2 regions of the Arthrobacter sp. TmtSoilC48 genome follow, and region 2 is predicted to be linked to the other one. Evidence: predicted binding sites of a transcription regulator. Region 2 holds the regulator's gene; the other holds the start of a gene.
The links. Region 2 encodes LexA, which represses DNA repair genes until DNA is damaged. Its sites were predicted from a motif close to TCGAACANNTGTTCGA; they were not measured.

Region 1: a site for LexA is predicted at 8,832-8,847, ahead of AC6I97_RS03510 (HNH endonuclease signature motif containing protein). Genes of this name have one in related genera too.

The regions. Positions count from the first base shown of each region.
Region 1 covers NZ_AP046049.1:724,779-739,450, forward strand. The annotation lists gene AC6I97_RS03475 (molybdopterin oxidoreductase family protein) at 1-384, opposite strand, end outside; gene AC6I97_RS03480 (TasA family protein) at 635-1,240, shown strand; gene AC6I97_RS03485 (signal peptidase I) at 1,423-2,088, shown strand; gene AC6I97_RS03490 (Hpt domain-containing protein) at 2,081-2,503, shown strand; gene AC6I97_RS03495 (MFS transporter) at 2,517-3,785, opposite strand; gene AC6I97_RS03500 (IclR family transcriptional regulator) at 3,950-4,690, shown strand; gene AC6I97_RS03505 (4-hydroxybenzoate 3-monooxygenase) at 4,801-5,988, shown strand; gene AC6I97_RS03510 (HNH endonuclease signature motif containing protein) at 6,173-8,743, opposite strand; gene AC6I97_RS03515 (hypothetical protein) at 9,062-9,562, opposite strand; gene AC6I97_RS03520 (hypothetical protein) at 9,623-9,853, opposite strand; gene AC6I97_RS03525 (DUF8821 family protein) at 10,254-10,718, opposite strand; gene AC6I97_RS03530 (helix-turn-helix transcriptional regulator) at 10,896-11,792, shown strand; gene AC6I97_RS03535 (MFS transporter) at 11,756-12,976, opposite strand; gene AC6I97_RS03540 (DUF2382 domain-containing protein) at 13,248-14,078, shown strand; gene AC6I97_RS03545 (hypothetical protein) at 14,219-14,440, shown strand; gene AC6I97_RS03550 (glycoside hydrolase family 15 protein) at 14,453-14,672, opposite strand, start outside.
Region 2 covers NZ_AP046049.1:3,526,904-3,541,575, reverse strand. The annotation lists gene hflX (GTPase HflX) at 1-650, shown strand, start outside; gene AC6I97_RS16390 (ATP-dependent DNA helicase) at 643-2,700, shown strand; gene lexA (transcriptional repressor LexA) at 2,710-3,453, opposite strand; gene AC6I97_RS16380 (LysM peptidoglycan-binding domain-containing protein) at 3,810-4,169, shown strand; gene AC6I97_RS16375 (histidinol-phosphate transaminase) at 4,247-5,365, shown strand; gene hisB (imidazoleglycerol-phosphate dehydratase HisB) at 5,412-6,038, shown strand; gene hisH (imidazole glycerol phosphate synthase subunit HisH) at 6,035-6,796, shown strand; gene AC6I97_RS16360 (CG2302 family histidine operon protein) at 6,797-6,955, shown strand; gene priA (bifunctional 1-(5-phosphoribosyl)-5-((5-phosphoribosylamino)methylideneamino)imidazole-4-carboxamide isomerase/phosphoribosylanthranilate isomerase PriA) at 6,990-7,733, shown strand; gene AC6I97_RS16350 (SseB family protein) at 7,733-8,662, shown strand; gene AC6I97_RS16345 (MFS transporter) at 8,716-10,020, shown strand; gene AC6I97_RS16340 (DUF1844 domain-containing protein) at 10,179-10,595, opposite strand; gene infC (translation initiation factor IF-3) at 10,977-11,999, shown strand; gene rpmI (50S ribosomal protein L35) at 12,119-12,313, shown strand; gene rplT (50S ribosomal protein L20, sunset domain variant) at 12,433-13,113, shown strand; gene AC6I97_RS16320 (TrmH family RNA methyltransferase) at 13,140-14,060, shown strand; gene AC6I97_RS16315 (cation diffusion facilitator family transporter) at 14,153-14,672, shown strand, end outside.

The DNA.
Region 1 (14,672 bases), 2.8 Mb from region 2:
GAGTTGCTTGCTGCGTGCCACGATCCGCTTCATGGCCGTGTCCCAATCAGTTGGGACCAATTCGCCGCCTTCGCGGATCAATGGATGCGTGAGGCGGTCCATGTTCGAGACGCCTTGCCAGCTTGCGAAGAGTCCTTTCGGCCCAAGGCGTCCCTTGTTGATGCGGTCTTCCGCACGGCCACGAATGCCCACCATGACCCCGTCCTTGACGGCAATATCGCAGCCGCAGCCGTTGCTGCACAGCACGCAAGCGGATTGGACCCAATGGTCAACATCGCCCTCAGTGAGGCCTTCCTGGAGGGCGTAATCCACGCGGGAAGGCCACGCAGCTTCTCGCTCAAACGGAGTCCTTGTGCCCCATATATCAGTAATGCGATCCACCATGATCCCACCTCTGTGTTCAGCGTTGACCCTTCGTTACAGGATTATCAGGTTGCTTATTATCAGTCCAGAGTGCCTGCCAAGGGGTGGGAAACGGAACAAAGACCCTTGATCTTTTCCTGAGCAAGTGTTGATGGATTGCAGGAGTGGTTCTTGATCCGGGCCCGGCACAGTGGTTCTTGTCAGCCAATCAGGGCCGGCACAGGAAACGGCCGGCCGGCAGCGGTGGCCTCCCGAAAGGACACTGATTCCCATGGCCATCAGCTTCAAGACCACCTCCGGTAAGGTCCTCGCTTCCGTCGCACTGCTCGGCACCGCAGCCGCCGTCGCCGGCATGGGAACCTACGGCGCGTTCACGTCCTCCACCTCGGCCAGCCAGCAAGTCACCGCCGGCACCGTCACCATCGCCCTGGGCACCGGAGCGAACAACACCCTCAACGTCCCCGTCGCGGGCCTGCTGCCCGGAGACAAAGTCGAAAAGCTCGTCACCCTGGCCAACACCGGCAACTCGGACTTGAACAACGTCACCCTCACCACCTCCGCCGGCGCCACCGCCTCACTGCTCACCACCGACGTCACCAACGGCCTGCAGCTGACCATCGAGAACTGCTCGGTCGCCTGGACCGGCGCCGCAGCTCCGTACACCTGCACCGGCACCAAAACCACCGTCATGGCCGCCGCCCCGGTGATCACCGCGAACAAGGTCCTGAACAACCTCACCGCCCTGGCCCCGGCCAAAACCGACTACCTCAAAGTCACCACCGCGTTCCCCACCACCGCGAACGACACCTTCCAAGGCGCCACCAGCACCATCGCCTTCGCCTTCACCGGCACCCAACGCACCGAAACCACCAAGTAACACCAGCAGAACCACCCAGTTTCACCACAGAGCCCCGCCGGGCCTGGTCGGGCGCCCCCCTGCCCGATCAGGTCCGCCGGTATTTCCTGAGCCAGACTTGAGGATTTCCCGCAGGAAGCCTGAGCCGGATAGCCCAGACTTTCAATCAGAAGATAACCAACACCGGAAGGAACGCCAGGACCATGAGCGCACTGACCAGCATCAGCGGAACAGCACTCAAGGGCCGGCGTTCAGCCGCGGCACTGACGGCGACCGCCGTCGAGACCCCCGCGAAAGCCGCTGCGTTCCGACGTATCGCTGCTAAAACGATGAAATTCCTCGGTTTCGCGATTCTGGCTATGGCGGCCTTGGTTTTCCTCTTTCTGGCAATCGGGCCACGCATCCTGGGCTACCAAACCTCCACGATGCTGACAGGATCGATGGCACCGCTGATCAACCCGGGTGACGTCGTCGTCACCGTTCCAACGCCAATCACCGACGTCAAGGTGGGCGACATCATCACCTACCACATACCCGTGGAAGACCAGCGGGTGGAGACGCACCGCATCACTGAGATCACTACTACGGCCGATGGTGGTGTGGCTGTCCAGACCAAGGGCGACGCGAATAATGGCATCGATCCGTGGATCGCCACCCTGCAGGGCAAAACCGTGGATAAGCAGATCGCGACCATCCCTTACGTCGGGAACGCCATCCGCGCCCTCCGCGAACCACTCGTCCTGAACATCCTGATGTACGGTGCGCCCGGCATCCTGGTCATCAGGATGCTCGCCTCCATCTGGAGCAGGGACCCCAACAAATCGACGCCGGAAGGCGCCGCGCAGCCACAAGCGGCCAACCATGACTGACGAAGCAGACGGTCAGGTTCCGGCTCTGGAACCGTGCAGGTTGCAGGCCTTGGCCGATGAGATGGGAGACCCCACCCCGGCCTTGCGCTTCCTCTCCACTTACCTTTCGATGTTGCCGGGCAGACTATTGAGAATCTCAAACGGCCTCTGCCAACACGACGCCGATGCCAGCATGGACGCCGTGCTGAGCCTCAAGATCTCCTCGGCAATGGTGGGTGCGCTTGAGACAGAGGACCAGTGCAAGGCCATCGAGTCGATGATCCGTGAGGAACACTTCGACTACGCCGTCCAGGCACTCCCGGCGCTCCGGCAATACACCGATCGCTGCTACGCGGCCGGACCGCAACTTTTGGGCAAGGCCCGCGAGTCGCTTCACCCACAGTCCGGAAAGTTGGACGGGCAGCGGAGCACCTAGCGTCGTGCCGCGGTTACCGTTCTCCCGCTGGCACGGGCGCAGGACTTTTGATTTGATGGGGCACCAGGAACAGCGCTGCGACCGCCAAAAGTCCCGCTGCGGCGAATACGTAGAAGCCGGCCGGGTAGGCAATGTTTGCGGCCACCAGGGTTCCAGTCACGGCAGGACCAACGATCGCACCAAGGCGTCCGACGCCGGCAGCGAACCCGAGTGCCGTTCCCCGGAGCCGCGCCGGAAACAGCTGACTGACCCATGCGTAAACCAGAACCTGCGAGCTGAAGACGAAGACGCCAGTGACAAACACCGCGGCGTTGAGCAGGAACTCACTTTGGATCTTCACGCTGAGGATGGCCAGGAACACTGCGGAAAGCCCGAACCACAGCAGCACTATCTTCTTGGTTCCGTGCCGGTCGGCAAGAATTCCGGCCAAAACCAGGCCGGCCACGGCGCCGAGGTTGAGGACCAGCAGCAGCGTCAGGCCCGTGCTCACGGTGTATCCGGCGGCTGCCATCAACTGCGGCAACCACGTGTTCAAGCCGTAAACCAGCAACAATCCCATGAACGACGCGATGCCAATGCCCACGGCCACCAGCGGATAGGGCTTCTGCAGCAGGTCGCGGAACCCGGTCTTTTGCTTGCCGTTCGTGGAATGCGCGACGCCGGTAGCCGCCTTTGTTGATTCGTCCACCTTCGCGGGTGCTGCTTCAGGAAGTGACTCTGGCAATTTCGCCCACAGGAATGGCAGGAGTGCCAGCCCGGCAACGCCGCCAATGACAAACATGAGGCGCCAGTCAGGGACAACAAGGATGGCCAGGAACGCGGTGGCCACAGCGCCTACGTGGTAGCCGGTCATAGTCCGCGTGGTCGACTTTCCGGCTGAGCCCGCAGGTGCGTAATCGTTCATGTACGCAAGGGCGGCGGGGAGGCAGGCGCCCAGCCCGAGGCCTGCCAGCAGGCGCAGTATGGAGAAGACCGCCACGTTGGGAGCGAACGCGACTCCGATCGTGAAGAGCGAGAAGCCGGCCACGCAGGCGATCAAGAGCTTCCGCCGGCCGAACTTATCGGATAGCGGGGCGATAAAGAGTGCGCCGAGCCCCACGCCTACCAGGGAAATAGTTGCAGCGAAGGTGGCTCCAACGGCATCGAAGCCTATGTCGCCGGTCTTGATGAGCGTGGGGATGACAGACCCCAGGACCACCAGGTCGAAGCCGTCCAAGACCATGGCTAACCAACACAGCCAGACTGGCCATTGTGAGCGGCGGGCAGATGGCATCGTTGGCATAGTGTCCTCGGGAGTTCTCTTTGGGAATGGGATGTGGCCAGCAGAACGGCCGGTCGGTTATGAGAGTTGTATCACCGGCGGGAGTAATCTGAAGCACGTTCTACCATTGAATGGAAGGGGCCCCCGCGGGGTCGGGTAGGGGAGCGGCAGCAAAGGAGCGCATCGTGGCCAACTCAGCATCAGGTGACTCCGTGGTGGATCGCGTAGTCCGGGTCATTGAAGCCTTTCCTGAAGGTGCCACCTCCCTGCAACTGACCGAACTCGCCGACAGGTCCGGCCTCCCGTTGTCGTCCGCCCACCGGCTGGTCCGGCAACTCTCCGAGCATGGCCTGCTGGAACTGGGTGCTGGCGGGAACGTTGGGCTGGGCCTCCGATTGTGGGAACTCGTCAACAGAAATTCGCCCACCCTCGCACTCCGTCAAGCGGCCATGCCCTTCATGGAGGATATTCAGCAAGTCTTGAACCAGAACGTGAACCTGGCAGTCCTTGAGGGCTGGGAGGCGCTGTTTGTGGAGCGGCTTTCGCGCCGAGGATCGGTCGCCAACCGAGCACGCGTCGCCGGACGCATGCCGGTCCACATTTCCTCCGCCGGCCTGGCGCTGATGGCACACCAGTCCCGGGAATTGCGGGCCCAGTACCTCGAACAGTTCCACGACCCGGAAGGAAAGGTGACTTCCGACGTCGTGCGCCACCTGTTGGCTGAGGCCGCGCAACTGGGCTATGCGCAGCTGGCGGGAGTCGTTGATCCGGACACGTGGGGCATCGCCGTGCCCGTGATGAACGGCAAGAGGCGAGCGGTCGCGGCCCTTGGCGTGGTGGTGCCCTTGGCTGAGATGCGCCTGCAGGCGCTTGTTCCGGCGTTGCAAACCGCTGCTAGAGGAATAGGGCGGCAGCTCAGGGACTAATGTAGACCTTCCGTTCAACGGAATTCATGTAACACCCGTCACGCAGTACCCGCCACACTGATTCCAGACTCATCCCGTCCCGGCGGGACCGCAACGAAGCGAGGAACACCATGGCACGTACAACCGTCACCACTCAAGTCGCCATTATGGGTGCAGGACCCGCAGGGCTCATGCTCTCCCACTTGCTGGCCAAGCAAGGCATCGAATCCGTAGTGGTGGAGGTCCGCAGCCGGGAACAAATCCACCAAACAGTTCGCGCAGGCATCCTGGAACACGGCACCGTCAACCTGCTCGTGGACTCCGGCGTCTCAGACCGGGTGCTGCGCGAAGGTGACCGGCACGATGGCATCGAGTTGCGGTTCAACGGCGAAAGCCACCGCATCAACTTCAAGGAGCTGGTGGGTGAATCCGTGTGGCTGTACCCACAAACAGACGTTTTCGCCGACCTCGCTGCGCGACGCGAGGCGGACGACGGCGACGTTCGATACAGCGTCACGGACACCACTGTCCACGATCTCGAGGGCAAACCGAAAGTCTGGTTCACCGATTCCGACGGTCAGGAGTTCGAGATCCAGGCCGACTTCCTCGTTGGCGCTGACGGGTCCCGCAGCCACTGCCGCTTCCAGATCCCCGAAGCAAACCGAAAGTGGTTCTTCCATGAATACCCGTTCGCGTGGTTCGGCATCCTGGCCCAAGCTCCACGCAGCTCCGACGAGCTCATCTATGCCAACTCCGAGCATGGTTTCGCCTTGATCAGCCAGAGGACCGAGACAGTGCAGCGCATGTACTTCCAGTGCGATCCCAAGGAAAACGTCGCCGACTGGGACGACGAACGCATCTGGTCCGAGTTCCGCAAACGCGTAAACGGTAATGGCTTTGAGCTCAACGAAGGCCCTGTCCTGGAAAAGATGGTCCTACCGTTCCGGAGCTTCGTCCACACTCCTATGCGCCACGGCAATCTTTTCCTTGCCGGCGATGCAGCACACACCGTCCCGCCCACCGGCGCCAAGGGCCTAAACCTCGCGATACACGACGTGAAGGTCTTGTTCGAAGGCTTCGACTCCTTCTATTCCAACGGTTCCATCACACTGCTGAATTCCTACAGCGACCGCGCCCTGGACCGAGTTTGGAAGGCACAGCATTTCTCATACTGGATGACCTCCATGCTGCATACCGTTCCCGGCGCCGACGACTTTGACCGCGCCCGCCAGCTGGGCGAGCTGCACTCCGTGGTCTCGTCCGAGCACGCCAAGGCGTACCTGGCTGAGTCGTACACGGGCTGGCCGACGTCGCGGTAAGGCTTCGTCGCGACTGGGTTTAGGGTCGCGGGCCCGGCTTATGTCGCAGGCTCAGCTTAGGGTCGAGGCGTAGTTTAGGAGCGCTCGACGGCGGGCGGTCACCCTGTGGCGAGACAGTCACCCTTGTGGCGAGGCGGTCACCCTTGTGGCAAGGCAGCAGAGCGCAATTGGACGCGGCGCGCTCTCATGTTCTGAGGGGTGTGTGGTGGTGGTTGCGTCGTGGTGTTTGGTGGGGGTCGATGTGTGGTGGCGGGATGAACCACGGAACCCCTGTTGTGATGTCGATGCGCCAGTCTTCTTTGTGGATGAGGTGGTGGTGGTGGCTGCAGAGCAGGGTCGCGTTCTCGGTGGAGGTGGCGCCGCCGTGTGACCAGTAGGTGATGTGGTGGGCTTCGCACCAGGGGGCGGGCATGGTGCAGTCGGGGAACGCGCAGCCTTGGTCCCGGGCGGTGATGGCTTTGCGGATATGGGGTGGGAAGATCCGGGTGGTGCGGCCGATGTCCAGGATGCGGGAGTCGGTTCCGAGCAGGACGGGGAGGATGTCGGCGTCGCAGGCGATTTTGCGGATGGTGTTGGGGTGGATGGGGCCGGCGAAGGTGGCGGAGCCGGAGCTGAGCCGGAGGTGTTCGGGTCCAGGCCCAGGCCGTGTGGTCTGGGAGGCAGTTTCGCCGGGCGGTGTGGCGGCTGTGCCGTGTGGTGTGGCGGTTCTGCCGGGCGGTGTGGCTGCGCCGGGACGGGGGTCTTCCGTTCCAGACCCAGGTCGTGTGGTCTGGGTGGCGGCTGCGCCGTGGGGTGTTGGGGCTGTGCCGTGTGGCGTGGTTGCGCTTGGGGCGGTGCGGGTGAGTTGTTGGAAGAGGTCGTGGTGGTTGATGGTGACCATGACCTGGGGGCGGAGTCCGCCGTTGGCTGGCAGTTTCCCGGTGGTCAGTGCCACACCGCAGGCTCCGACGAGGCCGTCGAGGAGTTTCTGGGCCCGGGAACGCCGGTCCAGGTCCGGCCCGGCTGGTTCGCTCCCGCGGTCACTGCCATGAACGGTTCCGTGGACGATTCCGGGTGCCTGACCCTCGACGTTCCCGTCGACGCTCTCGTTGGTTTCCCCGGTGACGTTGCCTTCGCCGGTGGCTGTGGTGGTTCCGCTGTGTCCGTTGGCTGCGTTGGTTGCGGTGGTGAGTCGGGGGTTGGTGGCGGTGTTCATGGCGGTGGTGAGTGTTTCGTATTGTTCGGTGGTGGCGAAGATTTCCAGGTGGTGCAGTCCGTGGCGGGGTTTGCGGATGAAGGTGCCTTGGAGCTGGCGGAGGATTTCTTCGCTGGGTTCCGGGCCGTCCTGGTCGATCAGGTCGTTCCAGCGTTTGGTCATTTTCAGGACGAAGTCGGGGTCGGACCCGGCGGCGGTGCGGGTGAGGGCGTGTTCCATCCGGGTGATGGTCTCCTCGTCGGTGAGGAGCCGTACTTTGTCCAGGGCGGCGCTGATGATGCTCGCAGACCGGGTGGGTATTTGCGTGGATTCGAGGGCTTGGGCCAGGATTTCGCGGCGGGCCGGGATGTGTTGCCCGGCGATTCCGGTCCCGGGGAGGACCTGGGAGGCCAGGGCGAGCCGGCGCCGGGCTTCGCTGATGCCGATCCGCAAACGGGCCCGCAGGAATTCCGCGGCGTTGCGGTAGCCATCATCGGCCACCGCAGCAGCGTCCGCCACCGCAGCAGCGGATCCAGCAGCAGTATTGAAGCCAGCAGCAACAGCGGATCCAGCAGCAGTATTGAAGCCAGCAGCGGTGGCGGATCCAGCAGCAGTATTGAAGCCAGCAGCGGTGGCGGATCCAGCAGCAGTATTGAAGCCAGCAGCGGTGGCGGATCCAGCAGCAGTATTGAAGCCAGCAGCGGTGGCGGATCCAGCAGCAGTATTGAAGCCAGCAGCGGTGGCGGATCCAGCAGCAGTATTGAAGCCAGCAGCGGTGGCGGATCCAGCAGCAGTATTGAAGCCAGCAGCGGTGGCGGTTCCAGCAGCAGTATTGAAGCCAGCAACAGCGGCGGATCCAGCGGCAGTATCGGATCCTGCACCGGTGGCTGTGGCTGTGGCTGTGGCGGTGGCGGGGTTTGTGCGTGCGGGGTTGGTCCAGCCTGTCTGCCATCCCGTGCCCGCCGCGGAGGAGGGCCGTGCCTGCTGGGCTTGGGTGCGGGTCCGTTCCACGGCGTGCGCCGCGATGACCTGCAGGTACTCCACGGTGCGGGCGATCTCCTCCACCCGCCCGGCGAACCCCGCGGCTTCGGCAAACCCGAACCCCGGGGCACCGGCCACGGTCACGGAACGCAGACTTTCCAAGGCCCCAACGCTCTCAGCCAGCGCATCCCCAAGCCCCGGCGCGCCCTGATGTCTTAGCGGACTCCCAAGTCCCAGGGAACCGCCCAGTCCCCGGGAAACAGAGCTGACTTCAGAATCGACCCTAATTCCTGGATCGACTTCAACTTCAGGATCGACCCCAAGGCCAGCGAAGGGCAGTGGTTCCAGGCCGTGAACACGCTCGACTTCACGGTCCATTTCACTAAGTGCAGTGAAGGATTTCGGTTCAATGCCGCGAAGCAGCGCCATGGCCCTGAGCTTCTCCGAATCGCTGCCTGCCGCAGCCGCCACCGTCGGGCTTTCACAGCCGGCATGGCCGCTGGCAGGACCGGTGTGGCTTCCTCGGGGAAGGCCCCGGGGGCGCACCACGACGCCAGGCATCGCTGCCCGTCGCGCCATGATTTCCCCAATGCTTCCCATGAATAAACCCTCTCACCAGGGTCTGACATTTTTAGGAAGCAGTGCCGCTGCCCTTGGGTGCCACAAGCTTCCCAACCGTTTCCAGGCATCAACCATGTGTTCAGAATCAGGGATTTAGGGCCCACAGATTGGTGCGCCGGGGCGTGGATTGCCAGGAGAACAGACTGACCCGCTCGGACATGTGCCGTTCAGCACTGAACCGGTCTTCTTCTGAAGCCGAATTGGGGACCCCAAATCCAGACCACTACAGCGTCAAAACACCGTTGTCCTACTAGCCTCGTTTCAGTCCCCAAGAGCCGGCGAAGGCCAGCCCAACCGTCATCCGTACAACGCCGCCTCAAGCAGCCGGTCAAAGCTTGCAGTTCCACTGCTCACCGGGGCAACGGTGATGACCGCGAGGAGTTTCTCGGAGCCATCTTCCTTGGCACTTGCAACCCTTTTCACGTGCAGCCGCAAACCGGGAACCCCATTGATCAGCAGTGGAAGTTGCTCACCGCTCTTGATCAATTTCCGTAGCTGCTTTGTGGAGATCTTGTCGTCGGGGCTGCCTGTCAGCTCCGTGAGGGTGTCGTTGATCCGTTTTGCCAAGCCACGCACCAGGTTCCTCTGGGCGACGACGGTGGGAATAGTAAGTATCGCGGCGAACACGGCAATGAAGATCGACGCCGGGACAGCGTTTCTCAGGGCAGGCATGAAGATCATCAGGATCAGCCACAGGATCACGGCAAGGATGCTGAAAGTGACGAATTTGATAATGGGTTTGTCGCCGGGTTTCCTCATCCAGCGCACGATTTCAACAGCATCCGGCGCGTTTTCCATGGTCAGGATCCCTTCACTTCGAGGAGTGCTTCGGCCAGAATTACTGCCTCGCGTGCTTCCCTAAGGTCGTTCCGCAAATCCCACATCGGGGATCTTCGCGGCGCCACTGCCGGTACCCGCAAGCTCGTAGAGGGCCCTGCCCAGGTTTTCGCGGTCCCGTGACAACCTCCGGGACGTTTCCAGTTTGGCCCTGATGACTTCAAGTTCGAGGAGAGAGCGGCCTACGGCGTCTCGTTGTCCTTGCTTGAGCGACAGTTTCTCCGTGAGCCGCAGGACCTGTTCACTGTGCATTGACCTCTCATCTGAACGGCAGTTCGTTGGAGCTCATGAAGGGCAGCCGACGTCTGGGGCTCGCCGGAGTGCCGGGCTAGTTCCTCATCGACGCGGACCAGTCTCCGTTCCCAGCCTCGAAGGGCCCGTTGATACCGTCGCAAGAGCAGCGAGATCGCCGACAATGCCTTGTCAAGGGCCCTCGCCCGGGTGGTCAGGCTTGTGGTTGCCGCGTCCAACCTTGCGAGGAATGCGGCGTAATTGTCCGGGGAAGGAACCATGTTATGGGGATCCACGTGTCACCCGTGCCCGATGCTCTTGCAACCGGGTTTGGTGCGGTACAACGCTCCCCAAACGCCCATGTCAAGAGAATAGAGGGTCCCGGCGCGTTTGGGATAGGGCATGTAGTCGGAGGCAGCGGTCAGTATTGACCCTTGATCACGAAGTACGATCCCCGGATTACACCTGCCAGCTTGGACTTCTGACGGGCGAATTTGAAGCGCGGTTCCAGTTCTTCGGGAACATCCATGCCCTCGGCGAGCTTGAAACCGACCGCCCGCTTCCCGCCTTCCTCGATGCTGTACATGACGTTGATGGAAAGCCCGGACTCGTAGAACACGTAATCCATCCGTAGGCCGTCCACTTCGAAGGCCGTCGCCTCAAGGGGGCGGGATTCGATGACGATGTCGCGCTCTTCCTTCAGGATCCGGCTCACCCGATCCACGACTTCCGGCACCTCACTTGCGGGACTCACGGTGAAGTCATGGTCGTATTTGTTCTTGTAATAGCGGGCCTCGTTCGCGCGCAGTCCTGCGAGGGCCGCGGCAACCGGAGAAGACTCCAGGCCCTCGGTAGAAACGTTCTTGAAGTCAACGATGTACGGCAATTGCTCTCCTCGTCAGATGTCTTGGACCAACCCTAACGTTCCACACTGACACGGCCATGTTGGGCGCGGAATTGGGTGTGGAAAACGCACGACGGCGGGAGGTCGCCGTCGTGCGTTAACGAAGCAGGTATCGGGAGGGACTCCCTCCTGATACCTGCTTGGCCTAGCGTTGAGGCTATGGATAATCGAGCCGAGGTCCGCGAATTCCTGATCTCACGCCGTGCCCATGTTGCCCCTGAGCGGGTTGGACTGCCCGCCGGGACCAATCGGCGGGTGAAAGGCCTGCGGCGTAGTGAAGTGGCCACGCTTGCCGGGTTGAGCGTGGAGTATTACACCCGCCTTGAGCGTGGCGCGATCAGCGGAGCCTCCCCTCAAGTTCTTGAGAGCATCGCCAGGGCGTTGTGCTTGGACGACGCCGAGCGCGCCCATCTGTTCGACCTCGCCCACGCGGCCAGTCCGGTGGCCCGTCCGCCCAGGCGGCGCAACTCCAAGTCCTACGTTCCGCATCAAAGCCTGCAATGGGCGCTGGATGCTGTCACTGCCGGCCCGGCGTTCGTTCGCAACGGCCGGATGGATCTGTTGGCGGTTAATCCCTTGGCACGGGCGTTCTACAAGGATTGCTACGACATGCCCGGCCAGCCGCCGAACATCGCGCGCTACACGTTTTTGGATGAACGCGCCCATGATTTTTATCCGGATTGGGATGCGTTCGCCGAGGTGACTGTGTCCATCCTGCGGACCGAAGCCGGTCGCGATCCGCACAACAAGGAACTTCATGACCTCATCGGTGAGTTGGGGACCCGCAGCGATGAGTTCCGGAAACGCTGGGGCGCTCATAACGTCCGCCACCACGGGACGGGTTTCAAAACGTTCAATCACCCCGTTGTGGGTGAGTTGACGCTCGCCTACGAGGGCTTGGAAATGGCCGCTGAGCCGGGCTTGACCCTCACGATCTACAGTGCGGAACCGGGGTCGCCTTCGGCGGAGCGCCTGCAGCTCCTCGCCTCGTGGGCTGCCAGCGAATATGGCACGGCAGCTCAGGCTGAGCCGGAGAGGGCTGCCTCGGACGGCTGAGGTGACCGTTCTTTCCGCCACAAGATGGTGAGCGGGAGAAAATACAGTGCCGCGATGCAGGTACCCACCAGCACGGGGCCAGTGGCCCCGAGAGCTGACTCGAGTGCGAAGCCTGCGATCCACGAACCCACTGCTGTGCCGAGGTTGAACGAAGACGTGCTGAGGGCCGAGGCGAGCGTGGGTGCATGGTGGGCATAACCGACTGCTTTGCCTATGAGGATGGGGTTGGTTGCCATGCCGAACAGGCCCAGCAAGAAGATGAGGATCACGGTCAGCACGGCGTTGCGTGAGAGCAGGCAGAGAGCCCCGAGCACCAGGAACGTCATTGCTGCCGAGACGAACAGTGCCGTGAAGGGGCGGTGTGCGCCAAAATGGCCACCGAGGTTGGAACCGATGAACGCTCCAACGCCATAGCCCACCAACACCAGCGGAATTGCCGCTGCCCCCATCCCTGTGTTCTGTGTGAGGAGCGGTGAGATGAAGCTGTAGGCCGCCAGGGATGATCCACACACGATTGCGCAACCCAAAAGAACAAGCCACACCCGGGCGTCACGCATGCTGGCGATCTCGGCCCGAACTGAGGGGACGCGGCCCGAGGCAGGTTCGACGCCGACCAAACGGTAAACGACCAACGCCGCCATGAGTGCCAGGGCACTGAGGATCCAGAACGGGCCTCGCCAACCGATCGACTGGCCGGCAAACGCCCCCAACGGAACACCGATCACGTTGGCCAGCATGCCGCCGCCCAAAACCACGCCTAAAGCCCGGGACGCTGAAGCGGCGCCGGCCGCCTTCGCCCCCACGACGGCGGCGACGGCCCAGAAGGCTCCAGTGGCCAGAGCGGTCAGGAACCGGGCTCCGAGTATCAGCGCGAAGTCGGTGGTGAGGGCGACGATGACGTGGCCAACGGCGAAAACCGCCAACGCGAGGCTGAGGGTGACGCGTCGCGGCATCCTGAGGGTGAGAATCGACATCGTGGGCGTTCCAACGATCATGCCGACCGCGAAGACGGTAATCATCAACGCGGCATTTCCTACCGTGATACCCAGGTCCTGGGCGATCTCCGGGAGGATCCCGGCCACCACGAATTCTGTGGTGCCCATAAGGAACACGCCCGCGGCGAGCACATAGGTAACAAGCGGCAGGCGACGGGCTGTTGGTGCCCGCAAAGTATCAGTGGTCATGGTTCCAGACCATCATGGGCATTCAGCCTGAGGGAGTCCCGGTTGATGGGGGTTCCCGGAGGGACTCTCTTCGGCAACCGGAAAAATCTGCGCTCAAGGGCTTCGAATCTTCGATTGGGTCTTGCCAAGAAAATAGTAAGCATGCTTATGTATTTCTGTTCCGTGAAGTCAGCGGGTTGAATCAATTCCCCGTCCTGATTCCGGAATCTACGCCTGGTGATGCAGGCCGCCGGGCACTAAAGGCAACACAATCACATTCCAAGGAGACATCATGCTCGCCAGGGAGAACATTGACCGTCTGATGGGCCTCAACGGAAACGTTCGGACCACGGAGGGGGACAAGGTTGGGTCAATCGGAACGTTCTACACCGATGACGACACGGGGGAGCCAACATGGGTAACAGTCAAAACCGGTCTTTTCGGTACTTCTGAATCATTCATTCCCTTGGAGGGGGCCACCCTTGAGGGCGACGACGTCGTTGTTCCCTACAGCAAGGATCACATCAAGGACGCACCCCGCGTGGCCGAAGATGGGCACCTCGATCCCAGTGAAGAAGAGCGGCTCTACAACCACTACAGCATCCAGGACCGGGGTGCCTTCGAGGGCCGGCGTGACTACCCGGACCCCAGCGCCGGAATGGAAACAGACGCCGGAATGGGCACAAGGGCCGGAGTGGACGCCGTCGGCGGCATGGACGTTGACACGACTGGCACGGCACCCGCGGGCGAGGATGCCATGACCCGTTCTGAAGAGCGGCTCAACGTCGGGACTGAAAGGGCAGCGGCCGGACGGGCGCGCCTTCGCAAGTACATCACCACCGAAAACGTGACTACCACCGTGCCGGTCGAGCGTGAGGAAGTCCGCCTTGAGCGTGAGCCGATCACGGACGCCAACAAGGGAGCCGCCATGTCCGGTCCTGACCTCACAGAAAGCGAGCATGAGGTCACCCTTCACGAAGAACGGCCGGTTGTGGACAAGGAAACCGTCCCGGTCGAGCGCGTGCGCTTGGAAAAGGACACCGTCACGGATGAAGTCCCCGTGAATGAGGAAGTCCGCAAGGAGAACATCGAAACTGAAGGCACGCGCGATACCAGCCGCTGAAAACTGCGGCAGATGCCGCGCCACTAAGTGGTGAAAACGCCCGACGGCGGGAGGCCGCCGTCGGGCCCTGTACTGCCACCTGGTCTTTGTCCAGACAGCCGGTCCTACCGCAGAAGCCCAGGCGATGGGACGATTTCCTTATGGGCGATGAAGAGAAGAAGGGCCCGGGCGTGCCCTCAGGCACTGGGTCAGAGGAACGCGATCAGTGGCAGGATACCGATGCCGGATCTCCGACCACACAGCAGATGAGGACTATCGGCCAGCGTCGGCGGGAGGCCGAGCGCAAGCTCGATCAACACCTGGAGGAAGCCAAGCACAAGGCTGAAGCCCCGGATCCGGACGATCAAAAAACGGAATCGTAACTGCAGCGCTTTTCAGCGGCTGGTTTCGGGGCGCTTTTTTGGTGCCGGATGGTCGGTGCCCGGGCCGCTTTCGGAGATGGCCTGTTGCGGGAGCTGGTCGGTACCTTGCTCCGGGTGTTTCGGCCTACGCAGCGGCGTGTCACTGCCGTGGGCTTCGCCGTGATGGAGTTGCAGGGCGCAGTGGATCAGTGGAAAGTGGCTGAACGCTTGTGGCGTGTTTCCGAGTTGCCGC
Region 2 (14,672 bases):
GCTATACCAACGCTGGTAAGTCCTCGCTCCTGAACCGGCTGACCGATGCTGGAGTGCTGGTGGAAAACGCCCTGTTCGCCACCCTGGACCCGACGGTCAGGAAGGCGCAAACGCCGGACGGCATCGGCTACACGCTGGCCGACACCGTTGGGTTCGTCCGCTCGCTGCCTACGCAGCTGGTGGAAGCCTTCCGTTCCACGCTGGAGGAAGTAGCGGACGCAGACCTGATCCTGCATGTCGTGGACGCCTCCCATCCTGATCCGGAAGGGCAAATCGCGGCAGTGCGTGCTGTCTTCACCGAGGTCGACGCCCGCAAGGTCCCGGAAATCATCGTCCTGAACAAAGTGGACGTGGCTGATCCTTTCGTAGTGGAACGCCTGAAGCAGAAGGAGCCGCGGCACGCCGTGGTTTCCACGCGCACAGGCCAAGGCATTTCTGAGCTCCTGGAAGAGATCAGCCGGTCCATTCCCCGGCCGGGAGTCCGCCTCGAAGTGCTGATCCCGTACGACCGCGGTGACATGGTCAACAAGCTGCACAACTCCGATTCGGAAATCCTGAGCCTCGAGCACGAGGAAAACGGAACCCGCGTGGTGGCCATGGTCCGTGAGGGATTGGCGGCCGAACTGGAGTCATTCGTCAGCAATGGTTGAGAAGGTGGCGGCGGACGTCGTCGAGTCGGTGGGGGAGAAGTTCACCCTCGAACTGTTGGACAAAGCTGTTGCCGGGATGGGCGGTCAAAGCCGTTCAGGCCAGCACGAGATGGCCAGGCAAGTCACCAAGGCCATCGAGTCCGGTGAACATTTGTTGGTCCAGGCGGGAACGGGTACGGGTAAGTCCTTGGCGTACCTGATTCCGTTGATCGCCCATTCCATGGACAGCAACAAACCGACGCTTGTGTCCACCGCTACCTTGGCCCTGCAAACGCAGATTGTTGGCAGGGACCTGCCCCGGCTGTTGGAGACCATAAGCCCGGCCCTTGAGCGTCCCGTGAACGTGGCACTCGTTAAGGGCCGGGCAAATTATGTTTGCCTGCAAAAGCTGGAGGGCGGCTTCCCCAGCGAAGAGCCGTCCGAGGGGCAACTTTTTTCCCTGGGTGAGGACACCAGCGTGCCGCATTTCGCAGCGGCGGTTGGCGGCCCGTCGTCGCAATTGGGCAAGGAAGTGGTCCGGCTCCGTGAATGGGCCGAAAAGACGGCCACTGGCGACCGCGATGAACTGATGCCGGGTGTTACCGACCGCGCCTGGAGGCAGGTCTCCGTGACGTCCATGGAGTGCCTGGGAGCGCAAAAATGCCCTCTTGCCGAGGAATGCTTCAGCGAGCAGGCACGGGCCCGGGCGGCTGAGGCTGACGTCGTGGTGACCAACCATGCCATGCTGGCCGTCAGTGCCTTCGAAGGCCTTGCTGTCCTGCCCGAGTACGACGTCGTTGTGGTTGACGAAGCACATGAGCTGCAGGACCGGGTCACGGGAGCCGTGACAGGTCAGCTGTCCGTGGCAATGGTGCATGCTGCGGCTTCGAGCGCGCGCAAACACACCGCTATCACCGTAGACGCCCTGAACGCGGCCGCCGATCGATTGGACATGGCCATTGCCGGTGTCCCCAACGGACTGCTGCCCAATGGGCTCAACGACGAACAACTGGACTGCCTGGACCAGCTGCGCGATGCCACACGCGCCGCATTGTCCGACTCGAAAACCGACTCTTCAAACGCGGTCGACGGCGGGAGGCAGCTTGCGCGCTCACGGCTCATGCTCATTCTGGAACTGTGCGAGCGGATGCTCGCAGCCAAGGAGAACCGTGAAGTTGTGTGGTTCTCCAGGAACAGCACCTTCGATCCCCAGCAGGGATACTCACCCCCGGACGAGACCGCGCCCGCACTGATCAACATCGCGCCGCTTAGCGTTGCCGGCCGCCTGCGGGAGGGCCTTTTCGCGGGGCACACAGTGGTGCTTACTTCTGCCACGCTGGCCATTGGATCTGCCTTTGAACCCGCAGCCGGTGGCCTGGGGCTTATTGGAGATGGGGCGCCAAGCTGGACCGGGTTGGACGTCGGGTCACCTTTTGATTATCCGAAGCAGGGTGTGCTCTACGTGGCCAAGCACCTGCCCAAGCCCGGCAGGGGCACTTCACCCGAGGCCCTGGATGAGCTTGAAGACCTCATCCGTGCATCCGGTGGGGGAGCCCTGTGCCTGTTCTCATCGCGTCGGGCGGCCGAAGAAGCTGCAGATGCCATGCGCCCGCGGCTGGATGTGGACATCCTCTGCCAGGGGGAATCCACCATGGCAGCACTGGTGAAGCAATTTGCCGATGAACCGGACACCTGCCTCTTCGGCACCATGTCCCTGTGGCAGGGCGTCGACGTCCCTGGCGGTTCATGCCGCCTTGTGGTGATTGACCGCATTCCGTTCCCGAGGCCCGATGACCCGCTGATGACCGCACGCTCACGCGCCGTTGCACAGTCCGGGGGCAACGGGTTCATGGCGGTGTCGGCTACGCATGCGGCAATTCGTCTTGCACAGGGAGCGGGACGCCTCATTCGTTCCACCGGCGACAAAGGCGTGGTGGCCGTCTTGGACTCGCGGCTTTCCACCGAACGGTACGGCGGATTCCTGCGTGCCGCTTTGCCGCCATTTTGGGCAACGACGGACCGCAACGTTGTGCGCGGCGTCCTGGAACGCCTGGGCGCAAAGAAAACGTAGGCGAACTCCCTAGAGGGAGCGCAGTACCGAGACGACCTTGCCCATGATGGTGGCCTGGTCTCCAAGTATCGGTTCGTACTGCGTGTTCTGGGGGAGCAGCCAGGTGTGGCCGTCCCGCTGGCGGAAGGTTTTTACCGTGGCTTCGTCATCCAGGAGTGCTGCCACGATGTCACCGTTGATGGCGTCATTCTGGCGACGGACAACCACCCAGTCACCGTCGCAAATTGCGGCATCGATCATTGAGTCCCCAGCGACCTTCAGCATGAACAGTTCGCCGTGGCCCACCAGTTGCCGGGGCAGGGGCAGGACATCCTCAATAGTCTGGTCGGCGAGGATGGGCCCACCTGCAGCGATGCGTCCTACGAGGGGTACCATCGCGGTGTCGCTGGCGCTGGCCAGTTCCGTCACGGCGAGTCCGCCTGCGCTGCGGAGTGTAGTAGCTGCTTCCACTCCGGGAATTGTCCCGCCGTCAAGGGTCAAAGGCATGAGTACTTCCATGGCGCGGGGGCGCTTGGGATCTCTGCGCAAGTAGCCGAGCTTCTCCAACTGGGAGAGCTGGTGCGTGACGCTGGAGAGGCTCGCGAGACCAACGGTGTCGCCAATTTCGCGCATGCTGGGCGGATACCCGTTGTCATTGACGGACCGCTGGATGGTTTCCAGGATTTTCTTCTGCCGGACAGTCAGGCTTTTGGGACTCTTTTGAGGCTGCTGGCTCCGCAGGGGTGCCCCGCCGCCGGTGGCTTTCGCTGCCATGTTCGCCAATGCCCTTCCGTTCCGCCCGGTCACGGTCTGAAGTGTGCCCGGGGATGTGGGATCCGAAAAAATGTCAGACCCTCCTGTTCCACTGAAACAGTGCCTGTTTCTTCACTCAAACCTAGGCCAGGCACAGGCGTTTATCAAACATTCGTTCTAGCGAGTCTCGACACCGTTCGTTGATAAGTGCTAAAAATGTCATAGCAAGGTTCGAATATGTGTTCTATAAAAGTTGAGCGCGGTTCGGATGTTCGAAGAAAGTGTTCGAACATTCGGGGCCGGGCTCGGCGAACACAAGGAATTGGCAGCCGGCAACGGGCATCCGATGCAGGCAATCGCTCAGAAGGGCTCAGCTCATGTCCGCAATCTCTACGTTCCACGAATTCCGCAACACTCCGGCTCCTGCGCGTCTCCGGCTTACCCAACGCGGCAGGATCGTCTTCTTTGGAATTCCCGTCATGCTGCTCCTTGCCGCGCTGCTGAGCCTTGCCGGCTTCATCAACTCCCCGGCCAAAGCTTCTGATTCCCAAGCCCAGCTGCAGCCGCCGGTGGCAGTTACGGTTACTGTCCAGCCAGGGCAGTCCCTGTGGGGCATCGCCGGTGCGGCCGCGCCGGAGCGGGACCCCCGTGATGTCATCGCGGAAATCATCCAGTTGAACGATCTCCGCGGGGGACGCATCCAGCCCGGCCAGCAGCTGTTCGTTCCCGCCAATTGAGCGGCCAGGGGGCGAGGGGCCAGCGTCTCTGGCGTCACAGTTACTCCGCAGTCGCACCGGCACCTTAAACTGTCTTGGTGAGTGACCAGCTTGAGCGACTTGACCGACTTCCCCTTCGGACCAACCTGCGTGGATTGAGCCCCTATGGCGCGCCGCAGCTTGACGTCCCCATTTTGCTCAACGTCAACGAGAACACCCATGGCGTTCCGGCAGATGTGCAAGCGGCGATTACCCAGGCTGTTGCCGCCGCGGCCACTGGCCTGAACCGGTACCCTGACCGCGAATTCACGGAACTCCGTGAATCCCTTGCCGATTACCTCGGACACGGGCTTTCCGCGGAGAATATCTGGGCAGCCAACGGCTCCAACGAGGTCCTGCAGCAGATTTTGCAGGCTTTTGGAGGTCCGGGGCGTAAGGCGCTGGGATTCCCTCCCACGTATTCCATGTACCCGTTGCTTGCCAGTGGCACGGACACTGAGTATGTCCGTGGGGTGCGGGCTGATGACTATGGCCTGGATGCGGCTTCTGCGGCTGCCCAGGTGCGGGAGACCGGAGCGAATATCGTCTTCCTGTGCTCGCCGAACAACCCCACGGGAACGGGACTGGGCCTGGACGTGGTCGAAGCCGTGTACGAAGCCGGCGAGGCCAGCCAGGCAATCGTCATCGTGGACGAGGCCTACCACGAGTTCGCGCACGACAACACCCCGAGCGCACTGACGCTGCTTCCCGGGCGGGAACGTTTGATCGTCTCGCGCACCATGAGCAAGGCCTTTGCCTTGGCAGGTGCCCGGTTGGGCTACATGGCTGCCGCGCCTGAGGTCACCGATGCCATCAGGCTCGTTCGGCTGCCCTACCACCTTTCAGCCGTCACACAAGCCACGGCCCTGGCCGCCCTGAACCACCGCGAAGCGCTCATGGCCGACGTCGAAGACATCAAGGTCCAGCGGGACCGCATTGTGACCGAGCTCCTCCGAATGGGACTCAAGCCTGCGGCCTCGGACTCAAACTACGTGTTCTTCGGTGGGCTTTCGAACCCGCACGCAGTCTGGCAGGGCTTGCTGGATGCGGGAGTCCTGATCCGCGACGTCGGTATTCCAGGGCACCTGCGGGTGACTGCGGGAACAGAAAAGGAAACAACGGCCTTCCTTGAGGCCCTGGAAGCCCTTCTGGACAGCGCTGCGTCCCAGCCCAACTAAACTTGTCAATAGACCCACCCCATTCTTCGTGTATAAGGACGTCCCAATGAGCGAAACCGGCGCCAAGCCGTCCGCTGACCGCACTGCGCGCATGGAGCGCACCACCAGCGAATCCTCCGTCCTGGTGGAGATCAACCTGGATGGCACCGGTGTCTCGGACATCAGCACCACGGTTCCCTTTTATGACCACATGCTGACGGCGTTGTGCAAGCACTCCCTGATTGACATGACCGTCAAGGCCACGGGTGACACCCACATTGATGCCCACCACACGGTGGAGGATGTGGCCATTACCTTTGGTGAGGTTTTGCGTACCGCCCTGGGCAACAAAGCCGGAATCCGCCGCTTCGGCGAAGCAACGGTTCCTCTGGACGAAGCCTTGGCGCACGCTGTCGTGGATGTTTCGGGACGCCCGTATCTGGTGCACGGAGGGGAACCTGCAGGGCAGGAGTATCACCTGATCGGTGGCCACTTCACAGGTTCGCTGACCCGTCACGTCTTTGAGGCCATCACGTTGCACGCCGGTATCTGCCTGCACATGAACGTCCTCGCAGGCCGGGATCCCCATCACATCGTCGAGGCCCAGTTCAAAGCCTTTGCCCGGGCTCTTCGTTCTGCAGTGGAGTCGGATCCCCGCGTGGAGGGCATTCCATCCACCAAGGGGGCGCTATGAGCGGGCAAATCCTGAAGGACGGCGCGGTTACCGACGCTTCGGCAACCGTCAAGCCGGAGTCGCCCGAAGGCAAGCCCACGGTTACGGTGCTGGATTACGGTTCGGGCAACGTACGTTCGGCTGTTCGCGCCCTTGAGCGTGCAGGCGCCCAGGTGGTTCTTAGCTCCAAGCCTGAGGACGTACTGAATGCCGACGGGCTGCTGGTCCCCGGCGTGGGTGCCTTTGAAACGGTGATGAGGGAACTCAAGGCCGTCGATGCCATCCGCATGATTGGCCGCCGCGTCGCGGGTGGCCGGCCTGTCCTGGCGATCTGCGTTGGGTTGCAGGTCCTATTCGAGGCCGGAGTCGAACACGGAACCGAGTCCGAGGGGATGGCCGAATGGCCGGGCAAAGTTGAGCTCCTTCCCGCCCCCGTGGTTCCCCACATGGGCTGGAACACGGTGGACGTGCCTGAAGGATCCAAGCTATTCGCGGGCGTCGAACAGGAACGTTTCTACTTCGTGCACTCATACGGCGTGCAGGAGTGGAACTTCGACGTCGTCCAGCCCCGGATGGCCCCACCTTTGGTGACGTGGTCCGAGCACGGAGCCCCCTTTATCGCTGCTGTTGAAAATGGCCCCCTGTGCGCCACCCAATTCCACCCCGAGAAATCCGGAGATGCCGGGGCACGCCTCCTGCGCAACTGGGTGGACGGGCTTCGCAAACCTGAAGCCAAGGTGGCACAAGGTCCGGCAGCGGACGATCGTGGTGCAGCCTAAGTGTGGTCGGTAGTGCTTATGGGCCTTGCCGGCGTGCTGGTGGGTGGAGGTATCTCCTTCCATCAGCAGAAGAAGCCACTGTGGGTTTCCGTTTCCTTCTATGTGCTGGCGGGGATGTCCCTGCTTGCCGCCTATCTCCTGACGCTGCCGGGCAACTGAACGCCTCGCGTCCCCATCAACTCCTAGGACACACATGACCACCTCTGCCCAGTCCGTTCTGGAACTCCTCCCCGCCGTCGACATCGTTGATGGCCAGGCAGTCCGCCTGCTGCAAGGCGAGGCAGGCTCGGAAACCAGCTACGGTACGCCTCTGGAAGCTGCCTTGAACTGGCAGAACGCCGGTGCTGAGTGGGTGCACATGGTGGACCTCGACGCCGCTTTTGGCCGTGGCAACAACGCGGACCTCATCAGCGAGGTCGTCTCCCAGCTCAACGTAAAGGTTGAGTTGTCCGGCGGTCTGAGGGATGACGAGTCGCTGGAACGCGCCCTGGATTTGGGCGTGGAGCGGGTAAACCTCGGTACGGCAGCACTGGAGAACCCTGAGTGGACACGGCGTGCCATTGACCGCTTCGGTGACAAGATCGCCGTCGGCCTCGATGTCCGTGGTACCACCCTGGCTGGTCGCGGCTGGACCAAAGAAGGCGGCGACCTCTGGGAAGTTCTTGCCCGCCTGGAGGACGCTGGCTGCGCACGCTACGTGGTCACCGACGTCACCAAAGACGGAACGCTGCAGGGCCCGAACGTTGATTTGCTGCGTCAGATGGTGCAGAAAACGGGTAAGCCCGTGGTGGCTTCAGGCGGTATCTCCAGCCTTGAGGATCTTCGCGTGCTCCGCGAACTCGTGCCCTTGGGCGTCGAGGGTGCCATTGTTGGCAAGGCCCTTTATGCAGGTGCTTTCACTCTGCCCGAAGCCCTGGATGTAGCCGGTCGCCGCTGATGGCTGCTTCACGTCCCACAGATTCCGGCCCGGAGAACCACCCGGGCAGCCGCGATGCCGGACGACGCGAACTTCCGGGCCACATTGCTGCTGCCTTGGCTGGCGCCGGGGGAGCCGCCGACTCCGCGGGGCAACCTTGGGAAGGCCGGAGCCTGAGTGGTGACGATGCCAGGATCCACAATTTCGAAGACGACGACGGCACGGCTGATGCCGGTTACCTCGCCGCCGTTGCTGCACTGCTGAACGGTACGGGCAGTGAGGCAGAGGTCCTGGCTTCACTCGCTACCGCCAGGGTCTTCGTTCCAGTGGTGGCCCAGCTCGCCGTGGAGGCCGAAGGCGTTGGCGGGCTGCACGCGGACAAGCAGGCCGACATGGCATTAGTCACACTTAAGGCGCCTGATGGCCGGAAGGCAATGCCGGTCTTCACCACGGCCGCCGCTCTTGAATCGTGGCATGCAGAGGCCCGGCCCGTAGCTGTTTATGCGGCAAGGGCGGCCCTTTCGGCCGTTTCCGAAGGCGCTCAATTGCTGGTGTTGGACCCCGGTTCAACGTTCACTTTCGTGGTTCGGCGGCCAGCCATGTGGGCGTTGGCTCAGCAGCGGGACTGGACGCCGTCATACCTTGATGATCAACTGGAGTTTGCTCTCGCTTCACAGGCCGAGTCGTTTCCGGCGGTGCGCCGGCTCGAAACACAGGCCGGTGGTGGCGTCGCCTCCCTGACTGCGGACGGCCGCACGGTCCCGGGCGGAGGCGCTGGCCCGGAACTGCGGATAGTGCTGTTCCTTGAGGACGGACTCGACGCCGCTGCCGTCCAATCGCTGGTGGCTGACCTGAACGAGGCGTGGGCGCAGCTGGAATCCTTTGCCGAGGGCGTCGATTCCATTGAAATAAAACTGCAACGTGCGGCGCAGGAGCCTGGGCGGCACTAACGGCAGTACCCGTCCACCGGGGACTGCCCCGGGGGAACAAGAGGAATTAGCCCGTGAACTTCGCTCTCTACAAGGAGATGCTTTCCATCCGCCCTGTCCGGCGGCTCCTGCTGGTGGGCATGGTCGCCCGTATTCCGCATTCAGCGGCTGGCGTGCTCCTGACGCTGCACATTGTCCTGTCGCTGGGGCAGGGCTACGCCGCCGCGGGCGCTGCTGCCGCCGTCATGACCATAGGTATTGCCTTGGGGGCGCCTTGGCGTGGTCGGCGCGTTGACATGGTGGGCCTGCGTAAGGCGCTGATCCCTTCCGTCATCTCGGAAACAGTGATCTGGTCTCTTGTTCCGCATGTCCCGTACGCCTGGCTGCTTCCCTTGGTCTTCGTGGGGGGCTTGTTCACATTGCCTATCTTCAGCGTGGTGCGTCAATCGTTGGGCGTCATGGTGGACGGAGACCAGCGACGCTCCGCGTTTGCGCTTGATTCCATCGCCACTGAGCTCGTGTTCATGATAGGTCCCGCTGTTGGCGCGATCGTCGCAACGAGCGGCTTCTCGGCCGTGGGACTTACCGCGGTGGGCATCTCTGTCTCCGTGGCCGGCCTGTTCTTGATCTGGTTCAACCCTCCGACCCGCAGTGATGCCAAGTGCACTCCGGAGGAATCCGCGGCACGGGCCGCTGCGGACCTTGCCGCCGCCGAGGCAGCCATGGTCGCCTCCGCACCGGGCCACGTGCAGGAGGCGGCGTCTGAAATGGCACCGGCAGCCATCTCCCGTACAGCCGGACTTCGGAACCGCATGGCCCGCAATTTCACCTGGTTTACGGTTTCCGTTGCAGCGCTTTTCGCCGTAGCTGCGGGATCGGGGATGGTACTTAGCGGTTCGGACGTCAGTATTGTTGGCCTGTTGGAGCGCGGCGGACACCAGAACGAGATTGGCATCGTCTTCTTCTTCTGGTGTGCGGCATCAGTTGTGGGCGGCCTCATCTACGGTGCCATGAATCGTCCGGTCTCTCCCATGCTGCTGTTGTTGGGCATGGCCGCGCTCACCATCCCCATGGGTTTCGCACACGATACCTGGACGCTGGCGGTGCTCTCGATTCTCCCCGGCCTTCTTTGCGCTCCAGTGCTGTCTGCGTCATCGGAGAAGGTGGCGGACCTCGTCGATGAGGAACGCCGCGGCGAGGCCATGGGGTGGTACGGATCCGCGCTGACGGCCGGGATTGCGTTCGGCGCACCCCTTGCCGGGATATTTATTGACAATGTAGGGCCGTCCGGAGGTTTTGCCTCCGTCGGCTTCGCCGGAGTCGTACTCTGCATCGCGGGCTTCGCCCTCATGTCCCGGCGCCGCCGCGCCCGGGTGTAGCTCCAGCATTGCCAGGGTCTAGCTCCAGTATTGCCAGGTGTAGCTCCAGCATTGCTAAAACTTCGCCGTAATCCCGGTGTCGGCGGCATTAACGACGACGGCGGCCCGGCCACATGTGTGGTCGGGCCGCCGTTGTAGGTACTTTGGGCAGTTCCTGGCTAGTTCACCGGCCCGGTGAACTTCTCACCCGGGCCTTTGCCCGGCGCGTCAGGGATAAGGGAAGCTTCGCGGAATGCCAACTGGAGGGAGCGCAGTCCATCACGCAAGGGCCCGGCATGCTGCGAACCGATTTCGGGGGCGGCCGCCGTTACGAGGCCGGCCAATGCAGTGATGAGCTTGCGGGCCTCGTCAAGGTCTTTGAGGTCTTCTGCGTTGGGGTCATCGGCGAGGCCGACCTTCACAGCGGCGGCGCTCATCAGGTGGACCGCACCGGTGGTGATGACTTCTACAGCCGGAACTTCCGCGATGTCACGGATCTGCTGGGAGACCCCGGAATCGGCCGCAGGGGCCGCGGCTGTGGTTGTGTCGGCGTCCTTGGAGTAGGAATTGCGCGAATTGCTGTCTTCAGTGCTCATACTGGTAAGCTTGTCACAGACCGACTGGAAGTCGTTATTCGCATTAAATGCTCCCGCCCCGTGCAATGTGCGCTTGGCGGGTTATTTCTGTAGAATTGATTTTCAGTTTGCAAGCGGAGTTCTCTCCCACCCGCGTCAGCCGTTTTCCCTCCGGGGAGCAGGATTCCTTCACGGAACAAGAGGTTGCCGGGTACTGGTCGGACACACCGAGGCGTAGCCTCTGGAGTGCGTGCCCCCTTCAAGGGAGCACACCCGATCCTTGAGGCCTTCGATTGCACCAGCAATTGGAGGCCTTCTCTATTTGCCGGTGAAACTCACCACAACCACAGGAGCTTTAACATTAGCGAGCCAAGAATCAATGAGCGTATCCGCGTCCCCGAGGTGCGGCTGGTCGGCCCTGCCGGCGAACAGGTAGGAATCGTCCGCATCGAGGACGCCCTGCGTCTTGCTGCCGAATCCGATCTCGATCTCGTTGAAGTTGCCCCGCAGGCTAAGCCTCCTGTTTGCAAGTTGATGGACTTCGGCAAGTACAAGTACGAAGCTGCCGTGAAGGCGCGTGAGGCCCGCAAGAACCAGACCAACACGGTTCTGAAGGAAATCCGTTTCCGCCTCAAGATCGACAAGCACGACTACGAAACCAAGCGCGGACATGCACTTCGCTTCCTCGGCGCCGGTGACAAGGTCAAGGCAATGATCCAGTTCCGCGGCCGCGAACAGCAGCGTCCGGAGATGGGCATCCGCCTGCTTCAGAAGTTTGCTGAAGACGTCGCAGAGGTGGGCATTGTTGAGTCCAGCCCACGCATCGATGGCCGCAACATGGTCATGGTGATCGGTCCGCTGAAGAACAAGGCCGAAGCCAAGGCTGAAGCCCGGCGTGCAGCCCAGCGTGCCGAAGCCAAGGCCCAGAATGAGGCCAAGGCATCCGGGCGCGTGGACACGACAGGTGACCAGGCTCCGTTGACGCAGACCTTGGGCGACCTTCTTCCGGCAGGCCTGCTTGCTTCCGAAGAAGAGCCCAAGCAGGAGGCTGTCGAGGCTCCCGCAGCTGAAACCCCCGTTGCTGATGAGGCACCGGTTGTTGAAGAAGCCGAGGAAGCGCCCGTAGCTGAAGAAGCTCCCGTAGTCGAGGAGGCTCCGGTTGTTGAGGAAGCTCCTGTAGTCGAAGAAGCACCCGTGGTTGAGGAAGCCCCGGCTGTGAAGGCTGCACCGGCGGAGAAAGCACCGGCCCCCAAGGCAGCAGCCCCTGCACCCGCAGCTCCGAAGCCAGCTGTTCCGGCAGCTGCCCCGAAGCCTGCAGTTCCCTCGGCTCCGAAGCCCGTCGCCAAGCCGGCAGCTCCCAAGCCGGCAGCTCGGCCCGCAGCCCCCAAGGCTGCGCCGAAGCCTGCATCACGCAAGACCAACTAGTTCAACGCCCCGGAGGCCCTGGCCTCCAACGGCAAGCAACCAGCACGCCAGCCCTTGTAGGCCGGCTGCACGAAAGAACTGCGGACTTTGTCCGTGGATACGTAAGGAGATCGGTTCCCATGCCGAAGATGAAGACCCACAGCGGTGCTAAGAAGCGCTTCAAGCTGACCGGCACCGGCAAGCTGAAGCGTCAGCAGGCCAACCGCCGCCACTACCTGGAGCACAAGTCCTCCACGCTGACCCGTCGCCTCGCCGGCGACAAGATCGTCTTCAAGGGCGATGCCAAGGTCATCAAGAAGATGCTCGGCGTCTAAGTTCCAAGTTCTTTGGTTGCTGCCATCCGGTAGCGGCCGACTACACCAAAAGCCTTCTCAGGCCGGCCGGATCTCCGGCAGTAGCAGCTTGGGATAAAGATTTCTGAAGGAGTACGCACGTGGCACGTGTGAAGCGGGCGGTAAACGCCCACAAGAAGCGCCGGGTTATCCTCGAACGCGCCAAGGGTTACCGCGGTCAGCGTTCGCGCCTGTACCGCAAGGCCAAAGAGCAGCTGCTGCACTCGTTTGTGTACAGCTACGGCGACCGCCGTAAGAAGAAGGGCGACTTCCGTCGCCTCTGGATCCAGCGCATCAACGCTGCATCCCGCGCCAACGGCCTCACCTACAACCGCCTGATCCAGGGCCTGAAGGCCGCTGAGGTTGAGGTTGACCGCCGCATGCTGGCCGAACTGGCTGTTTCGGACGCCAACGCATTCGCCGCTCTGGTGAACATTGCCAAGGCCTCCCTGCCTGCCGACACGTCTGCTCCGGCTGCCAAGGCCGAGGTTGCTGCACCGAAGGCTGCCAAGGTTGCTCCGGCTGCTGCGACCGCAACGGCTGTCAAGGCTTCTGTCTCCGAGAAGCCGGCCATCGATGGCGCTATTGCTGCCGTTGAAGGCGAAGGTGCCCCGGAAGGCCACGCCATCAAGGGCAACGCCGAGTCCAAGAAGTACCACGTACCGGGTTCCACTTGGTACGAGAACACTGCTGCTGAATACTGGTTCTCCACGGTTGAGGCTGCAAAGGCTGCCGGCTTCGAGCCGGCCGGCGGCGAAGCCCGCCAGCAGATCAAGAACTAGTCGCAACTGCCACTAAAGTTCTTTATATGAACCAAACCGGGCGCCCGCAAGACTTTTCGATGACCAACCCCCGAGCAGATCGGGTAAGGGACGTTGCCAAGCTTGCCGGGCGCCCGGCCCGTTTAAAGCGCGGCCGTTTCCTGGCTGAGGGTCCACAGGCGGTTCGCGAGGCTTTGACCCTTCACCGGGAGCGCATTGCGGCAGGGGGTTCCGCCGTCGTGCATGAAGTCTTTGCGAGCGAGGCATGCCTGGAGCGGCTCCCGGAACTCGCAGACCTTGCAGAAGGAACACAGCTTCGGCTGGCCAATGACGACGTCCTGGCCGCCATGGCGGACACCGTCAACCCGCAGGGCATCGTTGCTGTCTGCAGTTTTGTGGATGTCAGCCTTGAATCAGTGCTCGACGCCGGTCCTCGCCTTCTTGCGGTCATGTGCCAGGTCCGGGACCCCGGCAATGCAGGCACAGTTTTGCGCGCGGCCGACGCCGCTGGTGCCGATGCGGTAATCCTGACGGGTTCCAGCGTCGATATCTATAATCCCAAGGCGGTACGGTCCACGGCCGGTTCCTTGTTCCACCTTCCGGTGGTCCTGGGGGCTGATGTTGAAGATCTCGTCGCGCGCTGCCGGGCACTGGGTATAGGGATCCTGGCCGCCGACGGATATGGGACGGTAAACCTTGACCAGCTCCAGGACGAGAATGCTGCCCGGCGGCTCGGAAACAGCGATGTCGCCTCTGATTATGCCCTTGAGGCGCCCACGGCCTGGTTGTTCGGCAATGAGGCACAAGGATTGTCCGATGCCGAATTGGCGCTTGCGGATCACCGCGTAGCCGTTCCTGTCTATGGGGCGGCGGAGAGCTTGAACCTGGGTACAGCGGCCACCGTTTGCCTCTATGCAAGCGCCCGTTCGCAGCAAGGCGCCCGGGTCGGGAATGCAGAAATAGCCTGACGCCCGGTACGGTGTTTCTTGCAAGATCGTCACGATGACGACTCTTCTTGGCCCATTCCAATCTTTCCCAAAACCGAAGAGGTGAAGCTTTCGTGGCTGCAAGTGGCGGTACCAAAGCGATCGTGGCGGCCCTCGCCGCGAACCTGACCATCGCTGTCCTGAAGTTCGTTGCGTTCGTCCTGACGATGTCATCGTCCATGCTCGCTGAGGCCATTCACTCAGTGGCTGACTCCGGCAACCAGATCCTTCTCCTGGTAGGAGGCAAGCGAGCACAGCGTGCGGCAAGCCCCGAGCACCCCTTTGGCTACGGCCGCGAACGGTACATCTACGCGTTCATCGTGTCCATCGTCCTCTTCAGCGTGGGTGGCCTCTTCGCCCTGTACGAGGCGTGGGAGAAGTTCCAGCACCCGCATGGCATCGAAGGCGACTTCTGGTGGGTGCCGTTGGCCGTCCTGGTTGGCGCCATCATTGCCGAGTCGTTCTCTTTCCGAACCGCCATCGTGGAATCGAACCATATCCGTGGCAAGCAGACGTGGGCCAAGTTCATCCGCAATGCCAAGCAGCCCGAACTGCCGGTCATCCTCCTTGAAGACTTCGGCGCCTTGCTGGGCT